2 regions of the Lysinibacillus sp. CNPSo 3705 genome follow, and region 2 is predicted to be linked to the other one. Evidence: predicted binding sites of a transcription regulator. Region 2 holds the regulator's gene; the other holds the start of a gene.
The links. The regulator CtsR, encoded in region 2, represses protease genes until heat stress. The targets are predictions, from matches to a motif close to ATGGTCAATAAAGGTCAAACA.

Region 1 (7,061 bases), on a different contig from region 2:
TAATGCAAAAAAAAGCTGCAATAAATCTGCAGCTTTAGCCTTGTTAATAGATAAATTATCAACAACGTAAAAGTCGATAGCGTAAAAAGATGAAAGGTGGCTCTCGCATGAATCTGCGTATGTCCAATCTATGCTCTAATAGGTCGTTAAGGATCATCTTCTCTTTGGAACATTTTATGCTCTGAAGACATTGCTTGGTGTGTTGCACTACGGAAGATTTCAAACGACGTGTTGTACATTTCTTTTTGTTAGGTTTGCTACCGTAGTTGTATGAACGTAATGGCTGACGCTTTAATGGTCTGATGTTGCGGTGGTGCTTTCGGTTCAATAAACAACGTTGAGTAATACGCATCCGCAATGGTAATAAAGTAAATCACAAAAAGTAATTGTTTCATTCAATGGTTCAAAATTTTATTTCTCCCTTTTTTCAGTTCTATCAATTCGAATTGTCTAGTTATACTACGAATGATATGTAAAAAAGTTTCAAATCAAAAAAATGACCCATACAGATGACCCAATTCGCTATGAGATACCTTAAAACTCAACATTAGTTTAAATAAAAGATAACCATACGCTCACCATAAAATAAAATGGCAGCGAGTATGAACCACTTTTTCCTAAAACTTTTCTCTATAACTTCTTCACGCATTAAAACAATGATAATAATTATTACCTGCCATTAATGTAGAATCTAAGAAAAGATACACTTCGTGGTGAAACTGGAAATCGAAAGTAGGCATGAACCAATCGATTATTTTTCCACATTCAAACAACCAAGGACTCTCTCTAGCATCAGCATTTACAACGTCTTCGAATTTCGCCATTCCAATGAAATTGCATGAAAGTACAAATTAGAATTATCGTTGTGACAAATTCGCCATGTTTCACAGAAAAGGTTTTTTTTTTTTCGATTTATGTTATGATATGATAATGATATAAAAAAGTTCGGTTGAGGTGAAATTAATGCAATATATCGTAACATTCATATGGTCATTCCTACTAGTTTCAATGTTAAACTACGTAGTAAGCTCTGTACTTGGTGTTGATTTTGATTTCCAAACTGCTGTTGTCACATCAGTTGTATTTACAATTCTTGTTTTCATCATCGGAGCAGTTATTCCAAACGAGTCAACTCCAGAAGCTGCAGACAATCATTAATTCAACTAGAAAAAACCTGTTTCGCTCAATGCGGAACAGGTTTTTTTGTTATTTTTCAACTATGCAATGACCATCATGCATTCTAATGTGCAATGTTTCACCTGGTAATACTTCACCTCGAAGCAATTCTTTTGCAACCGCAGTTTCAATATAGCGTTGCACGAAGCGTTTTAGTGGTCTAGCGCCAAACTGAGCATCTGCTCCTTGTTCTACAACCCAGTCAATTACATGTTGTTCTACTTGTAAAGTAATGTCTTGCTCAGCCACTCGTTTGACAAGCTGTTCGACATATTTCCAAGCAATCGCAGTAAAGTGTTCATCTGATAATGCATGGAACATAATAATATCATCCATACGATTTAACAGCTCTGGTTTAAAGTGTTGACGCAGTGCAGCCATCACTAAATCCTCAACTGCAACATCGTCTTCCTTCGCTTCCATTAAATAGCTTGAGCCAATGTTAGAAGTTAAAATGATCACTGTGTTCGTAAAGTTGACCATACGACCTTGGCTATCCGTAATGCGTCCATCATCTAATATTTGCAGTAAAATATTTGCAACATCAGGATGGGCTTTTTCAATTTCATCTAATAACACTACTGAATATGGATTTCGACGAACTGCTTCTGTTAATTGACCACCCTCTTCATAGCCAATATAGCCTGGAGGTGCCCCTACAAGACGTGATACACTATGTTTTTCCATATATTCACTCATATCAATGCGAATAAAATGATCCTCAGAATCAAACAGCTGTGCCGCTAGTGCCTTTGCAAGCTCTGTTTTACCAACACCTGTTGGCCCTAGGAATAAAAAGCTACCAATTGGTCGATGCGGGTCTTTAATACCAGCTCTAGCACGCCATACCGCTTCTGTAACAAGCTGTACAGCATTATCTTGTCCGACTACACGCTCATGCAATGTATCTTTTAAGCGCAATAATTTTTCACGCTCACCTTCTACTAATTTCGTCACTGGTATCCCCGTCCAGCGTGAAACGATAGATGCGATTTCATCAGCTGTTACCTCTTCACGTAAAATACGTGATTCCGTACCATTCTCTAATTGTTTTTCCATCTCTTGAATTTCCTTTTCAAGTGTAGGAATTTTACCATGTCGTAGTTCAGCAGCTTTATTTAAATCATATTTACTCTCTGCTTCATCTAAGTCACGACGGTATTTATCAAGTTTTTCACGTTTTTTCTGAATGCCGTGTAACGCTTCTTTTTCTGTTTCCCATTGTTTACGCATGCCCTCTGAGGATTCTTTCAGCTTTGTTAATTCCTCACTGAGTTGCTCTAAACGTTTTTTACTTGCCTCGTCCTTTTCTTTACGTAACGCTTGCTCCTCAATTTCGAGCTGCATAATACGGCGCGTTACTGCATCCAACTCCTGTGGCATGGAATCTATTTCTGTTCGAATCATCGCACATGCTTCATCGATTAAATCGATGGCCTTATCTGGCAGGAAACGCTCTGTAATATAACGATTTGAAAGCTCTGCTGCCGCTACAATCGCACGGTCATGAATACGTACTGCATGATGTAACTCAAAGCGCTCTTTCAAGCCTCGTAATATGGAAACGGTATCTTCAATAGATGGCTCCCGTACAAGCACTTGTTGAAAACGACGCTCTAAAGCAGGATCCTTTTCAATATACATACGGTATTCGTCTAATGTTGTAGCCCCGATACAATGTAGCTCACCTCGTGCAAGCATTGGCTTCAGCATATTCCCAGCGTCCATCGCACCATCTGTTTTACCTGCACCAACAATTGTATGAATTTCATCGATAAATAAAATGATGCGCCCCTCGGAGTCTTTTACCTCTTTTAAAACACCTTTTAAGCGCTCTTCAAATTGTCCACGATAACTAGCACCTGCTATCAAAGCACTCATATCTAACTCATACAATATGCAATCCTTTAACCCATCAGGCACATCACCCTTTACGATACGTTGGGCTAACCCTTCTACAATTGCTGTTTTACCAACCCCCGGCTCACCTATTAAAACAGGGTTATTTTTCGTTTTACGTGTTAATATACGAATGACATTTCGAATTTCTTCATCACGTCCGATTACCGGATCCATTTTACCGTTTTTTACTTCATCTATTAAATTACGTCCAAATTTTTCTAATGGTTTTTTGTCATCTGTTTGTTGAAATTGCATATTTAGCACTCCTTTTCAATAATGTTAAGCGGAATCTCGTTTGCCATTCTGTTTCACAAAAAATGTTTGACCTTTTTTGACTAACTTTATTTTACAACACACGACAAACCTCCGCAAAGAATTAGCCCTAAAATTTCTTCCCTTATAACTGGAAAATTACGTTATAATAAAAGTATGTTTCTTAGATTTAGTATCGAAATTGTTCACCATCCTTTTGTAATAATTAGACATCTTTTACAAAAAGAAAGCGATGTGTTGGAAATATGGTTATAATGGATTATATACAAGAAAAATTTCATGATCTTTTTCAAAAGCACGGTGTTTTTATTAAAGTAAATAAGGATAGTAAAATTTTTTTAGAGGGCGAACGTGCGCAAGAAATTTATTATATAAAAACAGGAGCTATCTCGATTAGCCAGGAAACAGAGAATGGGAAGGAATTAACCATTCGTATTTGTGGTCCAGATAGTATTATTGGAGAAGGCTCATTATTTTGTAAACTTACGTATAATTCTATGACTGCTAAAGTTTTAGAACCCTCTAGTTTATTTGTACTAAGCCGTGAATCATTGGAACTTTTACTAGTGGAACAACCTAATTTAATGGTGGAATATATGAAATGGTTGCAAACAGAAAATTTAAAACATCAAAGTCGTTTGCGCGATTTAGTTTTAAATGGTAAAAAGGGCGCTTTATTTTCAACACTCATCCGCCTTTCAAATACTTATGGTAAGCCTTTAGAAAATGACACTATTTATATTGACCTCCCATTAACAAATACAGAAATCGCTAATTTATGTGCGACGAGTCGCGAAATGATTAATCGCATGCTTAATGACTTAAAGAAGCGAAATATTATATCCTTCGAAAAAGGTTATATTACCATTCACGATTTACAATTTTTAAAGGATGAAATTGCCTGTGAGAATTGTCCGTTACAAATATGTCGTATTGATTAAATCGTTATACGCAAAATCCCCGCTTATGAGTTGTAAGCGGGGATTTTTTATAATGGTCAAGGAAATCGTTGTGTATATTATGAGGGAGATTTCCGTTCCAGGCTACTCGCTTTCCTGTGGGCGAGCGTCGAGTAGCCTGGAACTCCAATCAGCGATAGCGTAGAACTTTTATAAATTTCGGAACAACTTATAGCAGTGATGTAATTGTATATTGTTGCCGCTGACACTTCGTTTTCGGCAGACGAAACCTTTTTGTTAAAGTTGTGTATTTGCTCTTTGGAAGGTGGATGTCGATAAAAATGAAAAGTTGGGTGATAAAACGTGAAAGTTTATCGATAAAATTTAAAAGTTGGGCGATAATTCCTAAAAGTGTTCCGATAAAACTAAAAAGTTGGGTGTTATTTTGTTAAAACGTACATCATGTGATTCAGTTGATTGGAGTTCAGACTGGGCGACTCCTCAGGGATCAGATCACAAAGCGAGTGAAGCGGCTCACCGGACGCCACCAGGAAGCTTTGCTCTGTGCGAAAGCGAAGCGTCAGCTACAAAGCGCCCAGCCGGAACGGAAATCAACCCCTCGTTTTGCCGAAGAGCCCTATTTTGATTAGCACAATGGTTTTTTGATGCAAAAATCCCCGCTTACTGTTGCAAGCGGAGATTTTTTATCTGCTTTATGTGGACTTAGCGTACACCTAATGCCATTTTTGCATAGCGTGACATTTTATCTTTTGACCAAGGTGGATTCCATACAATGTTGACATTTGTACTTTTTACCTCTGGAAGCTCACCTAAAGCTGTATTCACTTGATCAACAATAACAGGTCCTAGCGGGCAACCCATAGAAGTTAATGTCATTGTAACAGTTGCTACACCTTCTTCATCTAACTCTACATCATATACTAAACCTAAGTTGACGATATCAATACCAAGCTCAGGGTCAATTACATTTTCTAATGCACCTAACATGCTGTCTTTCATATCTTGATCCATCTGTATTTCTCCTTCCGTCACAGTGTTAACTTAATCATAGCAGATGCATCTTATTATGCCAAATGCTGTGCAAGCCATTCAGTTGCTGCTAACATACCGTCTCGTGACACAGCATGGCCCGCTCTTTTATTTGCTAAAAATTTTAAGTCTTCTGGATTTTGTTCATAGTATTTGCGTAAAGATAAATAAAAATTATACGTTTCATTAAAAGGAACGGTTTTATCTAATTCCCCATGCCAAAATAACACAGGTCTTCCTGCGAATTTTTCTGGTGTTAGACTGACATCATATTTAGCAAGAAGCTCATTCGTTTGTTGTACTTCTTCTTCGGACATTGGCAATTTTACACCGCTTTTAGCGAATTGCTGTAATTGATACTCCGCTAATTTAAGAAACCCTGGCGCACCCATACATACTGCTGCTGTATTAATCCAGTCATAACGCTTTAAACAACCTGATGTTACTATTCCACCCATCGATGTACCAGCAACGCCAATTTTATCATTCAGTAATAATTTTTTATTCTTTAATTCATTATATAATTGTTCAACTTCATGAATAGAATTTAAAACGATATCCCAAAAATGTAAGCTCATTTTCATCTCAGATAGACCTTCACTACGGTCGCCATGTAATTTTGCATCTGGTAATAGGACACGCACCCCCCTGCCTACTAATTGGTATGCATAATGTAAGTTATGTTCTTTTGCACTCATAAAGCCATGTAAAAAAATCACTACCGGGGTTTCTTCATTCATACTTGCCGTATGTATATGTAATAAAGGAATATTTCCCCACAATTCTTTTTCAACAATCATCTTTGTCACTCCCAATTTTTGTCTCATCTTTATGTTAGCAAACTTTTCTCACTGTGACAAAATTTTGACGAATGGATGACAAAGAGATACTATTCAAATTATAGGAAAGGGGCAATAAGCTATGAAACCGCATTTAATCGTTTTGGACTTAGATGGTACGTTATTAACGGACCAACAACAAATTTCAACAAAAACTAAAAAAACATTATTGCAGGCAAAAGAACAAGGCCATCAAGTGATGATTGCTACAGGTCGTCCTTATCGTGCGAGTGATATTTACTATCACGAGCTTGGCCTTACAACGCCCATCGTGAATTTTAATGGTGCTTACGTCCACCACCCAAAAAATGCTGCTTGGCAAACTATGCATACTCCTATTGATTTAGGTGTAGTGCATGATGTCGTCGATTCCATTAAGAGCTATGAATACGAAAATATCATTGCTGAAATTAAGGACGATATTTATGTGCATACAGAAGATGAACGGATATTAAATATTTTTAATATGGGGAATCCAAAAATTACTCTTGGAGATCTCTATACTCATTTACTTGATGACCCAACTAGTTTACTAATTCAAGCGAATGATGTAAATTCCACGATTATTCGTGATCATTTACAGGCTGTTCATGCAGAGGTCATCGAACATCGTCGTTGGGGTGCACCGCTTCACATTATTGAAATTGTTCGCCGTGGCTTAAATAAAGCAGTAGGAATCGCTCATGTAGCAAAAGATTTAGGAATCCCACGCGAGCGTATTATTGCATTCGGTGATGAAGATAACGATTTAGAAATGATCGATTATGCAGGCATCGGTGTAGCAATGGGCAATGGCATTCCTGCATTAAAAAATATTGCCAATGAAATTACTACAACCAATAATGACGATGGCATCGCTAAAATACTCATCGATCGCTTGAAATTAACCTAGTTAAGTAGTAATTTGAAAATAAATACCCTA
Region 2 (7,061 bases):
ATGAGCCTTCTCAATTTCATCTAGTAATACTACTGAATACGGTTTACGACGAACCTTTTCCGTTAGTTGACCGCCATCATCAAAACCTACATAGCCTGGAGGTGAACCAACTAAACGTGAAGTCGAATGTTTTTCCATGTACTCAGACATATCCACGCGAATCATTGCGTCCTCATCGCCAAACATAACCTCAGCTAGTGCTCTGGCAAGCTCTGTTTTACCAACCCCTGTAGGGCCTAAGAAAATAAATGAGCCAATTGGTCGTTTCGGATCTTTCAAACCAGCTCTTGCGCGACGTATTGCACGAGAAATTGCCTCTACTGCTTCTCCTTGACCTACAACCCGTTTGTGTAACTCTTCTTCAAGTTGTAATAACTTAGACGATTCTTCTGACGCAATTTTCGAAACGGGAATTCCAGTCCACATAGATACTACCGCTGCTACATCATCCACTGTCACTTTTGACTCGGCTTTACCTTGTTCTTCCTTCCAGTTTTTTCTTGTAGTTTCGATTTCATCTTTTAGCTTTTGCTCTGTATCTCTTAATGATGCTGCCTTTTCAAATTCTTGACCTGAGACAGCTGCATTCTTTTCAGAGCGCACATTTTCAAGCTTATCTTCAAGTGCCTTTAAGTTTGGTGGCACTGCGAATGAACGTAAGCGGACTTTAGAACCGGCTTCATCGATTAAGTCAATCGCCTTATCTGGTAAGAAACGATCAGAAATATATCGATCACTCATTTTTGCTGCCGCTTCAATTGCTTCATCAGTGATTTTCACACGGTGATGTGCTTCATAACGATCACGTAAGCCTTGAATAATTTGAATTGCTTCTTCTACAGTTGGTTCATCAACTTGAATTGGTTGGAAACGACGCTCTAATGCCGCATCCTTCTCAATATATTTGCGATACTCATCTAGTGTCGTTGCACCAATACATTGCAGCTCGCCACGTGCTAAAGATGGTTTTAAAATATTTGACGCATCTATGGCACCTTCTGCACCACCCGCACCGATCAATGTGTGCAATTCATCGATGAATAAAATAACATTTCCTGCTTGGCGAATTTCATCCATTACCTTTTTCAAGCGGTCCTCAAATTCACCACGATATTTTGTTCCAGCAACAACTGTCCCCATATCAAGTGTCATAACACGTTTATCACGAAGAATTTCTGGGACTTCATTATTAATAATTTGCTGTGCCAAGCCTTCAGCAATAGCTGTTTTACCAACACCTGGCTCCCCGATTAATACAGGGTTATTTTTTGTACGACGTGATAGAACCTCAATAACACGTGTAATTTCCTTGCTTCGACCAATGACTGGATCTAAAGTGCCTTCACGAGCAATTTGCGTTAAATCACGCGCAAGGCTATCTAATGTTGGTGTATTGGCAGCCTGTGCAGCTTGTTGACCAGATTGAGCATTATCGTTATTACCTAATAACAATAGCACTTGCTGACGAGCCTTATTCAATCCGACACCAGCATTATTTAATACACGGGCCGCTATACCTTCACCCTCACGAATAAGCGCTAATAGTAAATGCTCTGTGCCGATATAGGAATGACCTAATTTACGTGATTCATCGACTGATAGTTCTATTACCTTTTTAGCGCGAGGTGTGTAGTGGACAATTGGACCAACATCTTCTTTACCTTTCCCTACAAGCTCTTCGATACCTGATTCAATCATTTGGGGACTAATATCAATGGCTTCTAATGCTTTTGCAGCAATACCGCCACCTTCACGGATAAGCCCTAATAGAATATGCTCTGTTCCAATTGATTCGTGTTTCCAACGAATTGCCTCTTCTTGGGCAAGCTGTAATACTTTTTGCGCGCGTTGTGTAAAACGATTAAACATCAAATGAATCCTCTCCTTTTCTCCGAATAATAGGCTTACTCATATTTTCTCGAGATAGTGCCTCACGAAGCATTTCCGCTCGTACGCGATCTCGCTCAGTAGGTGGCAAAACGTCACCTGCGTAATTCTGTAAAAATCCAGGTTGCATACTAACAACACATTCGTTTAATTTAGTCGCTTTAATACCTTCAATTAACCGTAAATCTACTCCTAAACGAACATTTGAAAGACAGGTAGCAGCTTCCTCACTCGTTAAAATTCGAGCATGTGTTAATGTCCCTAAAGCACGGTATACACGGTCTTCTAAGGCAAGCTCTGCTTTTTCCATTAACTTTCCTCTTGCATGTCGTTCTTTTTGAATTATTTTTTCAGCGACACTTTGGATATCGGCTAAAATATCATCCTCTGTTTTCCCTAGTGTAATCTGATTTGACACTTGGTAAACATTCCCTATATTTTCACTACCCTCCCCATATATTCCTCTTACCGTCATTCCTAATCGTGTCATCGCATTAATGATTTGATTCATCTGACCCGTAAGTGTAAGGGCAGGCAGGTGCATCATGACAGATGCTCGTAAACCAGTACCAATATTTGTTGGACAACTTGTTAAATAACCAAATGTATCTCGAAATGCGTAAGGCAAGGCTTTCTCTAAGGTACGATCAATTTTATTAGCTTGCTCGTATGCCTTTTGAAGTTGAAAGCTCGCCGTCATACATTGAATGCGTAAATGGTCTTCTTCGTTCACCATAATGCTAGTTGATTCGTCATCAGATAAGAGCATGGAGCCAACTCGCTCTTTTTTTGCAAGCTGAGGACTAATCAAGTGCTTTTCCACAAGTATTTGACGCTGTAAAGACGTTAAGTCTTTAATAGCAAAATATGAATAATTTTCTCGAAGTTCTGTACTATCCTTGATTGCATGTGTAACTGCGTGTTCCACCTGTAATGCTTCATCCTCTGTAAAGGCTAATGGAAAACGATAACCATCTAAATTTCGAGCAAGGCGAATGCGTGTACTTATGACAATATCTGAATAATCGTCCTCTACACTCATCCATATCGGTGTAGCACGCTCTAAAAATGACTCAATCATCACGACACATCACCACCTTCAAATTGTAGCTGCTTCTCAAGTTCCTTCGCTTCATCACGAAGCTTTGCGGCCTCTTCAAATTGTTCTTCATCTACAGCAATCTTCATACGTTTACGAATATCTTCAATTTGCTTTTTGATGACATAGACATTATTTTGGGCACCGGGCATTTTTCCTATATGTTGAGGACCAGCCTGTATACGGTTAAAGAGCTTCGGTAAGTGTTCACCAAAGGTATCATAGCAGCTAGGGCATCCAAACTTACCTTCTTTTAAAAATTGTTTATACGTAAATCCACATTGTGGGCATGTTTGCGGTTGTGGTGGTGCCTGCTGTTTTTCACCCACTTGTTGTTGCTGCCATGTAGGGGAGCCAAACCAATTGGATAATAACTGCTGAATAGATATTGGCTCTTGCTTAAACTCAGCATGAAATGGATGGAACTGCGAGGCACAGACGTCACAATAATGATGCTCTACTTTTTGACCATTTTGAATTTGTGTTACGGTAACTGTCGCATTACGCTGCTTACAATGTTCGCATATCATTCCCATCACCTCTTTATTTGTGCTGTTCATATTTAATCGTTGTTAGCATCGCTCGTAAAATTCTTGCTCGAATAATATCCCGTAATGGGAGTTGCAAATCGAGAGTTGAGCGATCAACTGCTGCTAACATTAATTTCGCTTCTCGCTTTGAAATTACCTGCTCATCAATTAGTCGATACACTAAATCTTCTGCCATTGTTTGCGATGCCCCACCTTCTATTTGCGCGAGGACATCATCAATCAGATCAATTTGTGAATTCGCGCGGACACGTAAAATTCGAATGTATCCACCACCACCACGTTTGCTTTCAACAAGATAACCTCGCTCGACAGTAAATCTAGTATTGATTACATAATTTATTTGTGAGGGCACGCATTGAAATTTATCTGCGATTTCACTACGTTTTATTTCAATATGCCCTTCTCCACCTAATTCAAGCACTTGCTTTAAGTAGCCTTCTATGATGTCTGATATATTACGCATTTTAGGAATACACCTCGCTTACTTCACTGACTTTGACTATCTTTGACTTTCTTTGAGTATATTATACAAAACGCTTGAAAATAATTGCAATTATTTCGCACTTAGAAAAAATCAATTATGCCTATGCCAGAAATAATTGCGTCCGGAATCGGCTTTGTGGTTTGGCGAGCAGGATGTTTTTTGCCCGAAAGCGTAGCGTCAGCAGCTTGATGCAGGTCAGTTAGCCGTTATCGTAAGGAAGCGATGATTTTAGGCTAACATCCGCCAGAGGCTTCACTTATTTCAGCGGATGTTTGGACAACCGTTGAAATAAGTTTCTTAGTTATAAGATGCCCTTTTCAGCTATAGAAAAAACGCAAGCATATGCAACTAGCATATACTTGCGTCTATAAAAATTATACCCATCGACCAACTATTGGATAACGCCAATGCTCATCAGATAGAGCCTTTACAATACCGATAATTGGTGCAATAAAATACATGATACCAAACACAATTAAGAACGGTATACCAATGATTAGGAAGCTTAAAATCCCCGAAATTGTCATTAATACCCCCATCACAACTTGGAACAATAAGGCTTGCACGGAAATACTTTTTACCTCTTCATCTGAGCTGATTAAGAAAAATATAATCGGTACTAACCATGGCGCAAAAAACGCACTTGCGTGTATGATTACCTTAGACCATTTAGTTTCCATTTATATCAATCCTTCCATTTAATTTTTTATTTTATGTACTACTATTTACGGATCTATTTCTTAAATAGTTTCAAATATAAATTGGATTTTAAAATTTTTTTGAAAGGCATGTGATAACCGATGGAATTTAATAACAAACTTGCCAACGAATACGAAAAAGGTATTCGTCGCACGCTCCCTAGCTATGATGCAATGCTACGTTTGACACAAACCTTTTACCAATCTGCGTTACATGAAACAGCTGAATTTTTAGTAGTTGGCTCCGGAAGCGGCAATGAGATTTTACAGCTTGCTGAGAAAAGTCCTCATTGGTCATTTGTTGGTATAGATCCGTCAGAAGCGATGCTGCAAATCGCTGGTGAACGTTTAAAATCTCTACCTAATAATATTTCTTTATATCAAGGAACTATACTGGATACTCAGTTACCTGCAGTGAAGTTTGATGCAGCAAGCTGTGTATTAGTGCTTCACTTTATACAAGATGATCAGGAGAAGCTTGCAACATTACAAGAAATAGCGAATAATTTAAAGCCTGGTGCTCCCTTTGTCCTCGTCTCAAAATATGGGCAGCAAGGTTCCTTAGAAACTGAGCTACAATTTGATTTATGGCGTGCTTATTGGCTACAGCATACAAAGCTAACACCATCGGAAGTAGCAGAAATGGAGAAATCGATACGTTCTCTTTCATTTATGCGTGAAGAGGACATTTTAGCACTATTACAGCAGGCAGGTTTTACAAAACCATCTAGATTCTTTGCGACTGCTTTATTTGGTGGTTGGATATGTTATAAAGAAAGTTTGTTGTGAAGATATATACACCTGTTAAGCTATAATTAACAGAATTGAGGTGAATGCTGTGATACGTACAATTGGCATTACAAAAGACCAAAAGCTTATAAAGGATTTTCCGCTTGAAGATATACACAAAAACGAATTTGAATGGTACTGGGTCGATTTTAATTGTCCGACCGATGAGGAAGAACTACTGTTAGATACATTTTTCCATTTTCACCCACTCGCTATAGAAGATTGTTTAATGCGTTTACAGCGACCAAAGCTCGATTTTTATGATGATTTCCACTTCTTTGTTATCCAAAGAGTTAACGAAGAATTAACAGCTGAAGAAGTAAACATTTTTGTTTCTAATAAATTTATTGTCACATTTCATAAAAATTCAGCACCGGAGATAGATCGAGTACAAATGATGTTAGAAAAACAGCCAAAGAATTGGGAACGTGGCACCATCTATTTAACATACCAGATAATCGATAAAATCGTTGATAACTATTTCCCGCTTGTCTATAAGATTGAGGATCATTTAAATGCACTAGAAGATGAGCTTACCTATCAAAGTAACCTTAACGCTATGAAAATTGTGTTTGAATTCCGTAGTGATTTGCTTGATCTACGTCGCACCATATTACCAATGCGTGATCTATTATATCGTATCCTTAACTCTTACCGATTTTCACTAAATAAATCAGAACGAGCTTATTTCGGAGATATTTACGATCATCTGCTTAAACTCACCGAAATGATTGAATCCAACCGTGAGCTCACTGCAGATATGCGTGATAGCTATATGGCGATGAGCTCTAGTCGTATGAATGGCATCATGATGACCTTAACAATTGTTTCAACAATCTTTATTCCGCTAACATTCATTGCCGGTGTTTATGGCATGAATTTCGAATATATGCCAGAGCTACACGGGAGATTTAGCTACTTTATCGTACTCGGAATTATGATTTTTATCGCTTTATTTATGCTGGCAGTCTTTAAGCTTAAAGGCTGGTTCAAATTATTTAAACCTTAATTCCTTCAGGACCATCGTCATCGATGACGAGAAGTACCCGCGCAAAGCGTTTACTCGCACAACATATTAAAGGCACCTGAGATTTTTCTAAGGTGCCTTTCTACTGTCAGTAAGGACCACGATCATCAACTTTATGTTCGCCTTGCTGTGGAAATAAAAAGTAAGCGAGTACCCCAGATACTATTGTTGCACAGATAGTAATTAATAGTTGATCTAAGTCTGGTACTTCAGCATAGTAGTTTCTTAACATGTAAACCGAGCCAATCGCTACAATTACCATAACCGGAATAACAAATTTGAAACGCTTCTTTTCCATGTAATACCTCCTCAAAACCATTGTTACGTTCAATCTAAACAGTTCGTATTTTACAGGTTTCCTATTTTAAATTCAATTTACCTACTACCTTTTTAATAGTCTATTTCATGACTTTTAAGCGACAGTCGTCTATAATGCCTATAAAAAATAAAGAAATACACTAAAATTTTAACCAAATTCACGACAAAAAATAGTAGAATAGACTAAATACCATATATTCCGAAAAAT

Region 1: PVA17_RS19080 (ATP-dependent Clp protease ATP-binding subunit) is a predicted target of CtsR. The motif match lies at 3,397-3,417, and genes of this name have one in related genera.

The regions. Positions count from the first base shown of each region.
Region 1 covers NZ_JAQZSD010000055.1:2,767-9,827, forward strand. The annotation lists gene PVA17_RS19075 (YjzD family protein) at 964-1,158, shown strand; gene PVA17_RS19080 (ATP-dependent Clp protease ATP-binding subunit) at 1,207-3,333, opposite strand; gene PVA17_RS19085 (Crp/Fnr family transcriptional regulator) at 3,606-4,292, shown strand; gene PVA17_RS19090 (metal-sulfur cluster assembly factor) at 4,974-5,282, opposite strand; gene PVA17_RS19095 (prolyl oligopeptidase family serine peptidase) at 5,336-6,100, opposite strand; gene PVA17_RS19100 (Cof-type HAD-IIB family hydrolase) at 6,222-7,031, shown strand.
Region 2 covers NZ_JAQZSD010000002.1:72,301-79,361, reverse strand. The annotation lists gene PVA17_RS01220 (ATP-dependent Clp protease ATP-binding subunit) at 1-1,872, opposite strand, end outside; gene mcsB (protein-arginine kinase McsB) at 1,862-2,971, opposite strand; gene PVA17_RS01210 (UvrB/UvrC motif-containing protein) at 2,968-3,516, opposite strand; gene PVA17_RS01205 (CtsR family transcriptional regulator) at 3,530-4,000, opposite strand; gene PVA17_RS01200 (DUF4870 domain-containing protein) at 4,396-4,701, opposite strand; gene PVA17_RS01195 (class I SAM-dependent methyltransferase) at 4,822-5,508, shown strand; gene corA (magnesium/cobalt transporter CorA) at 5,558-6,517, shown strand; gene PVA17_RS01185 (hypothetical protein) at 6,624-6,833, opposite strand.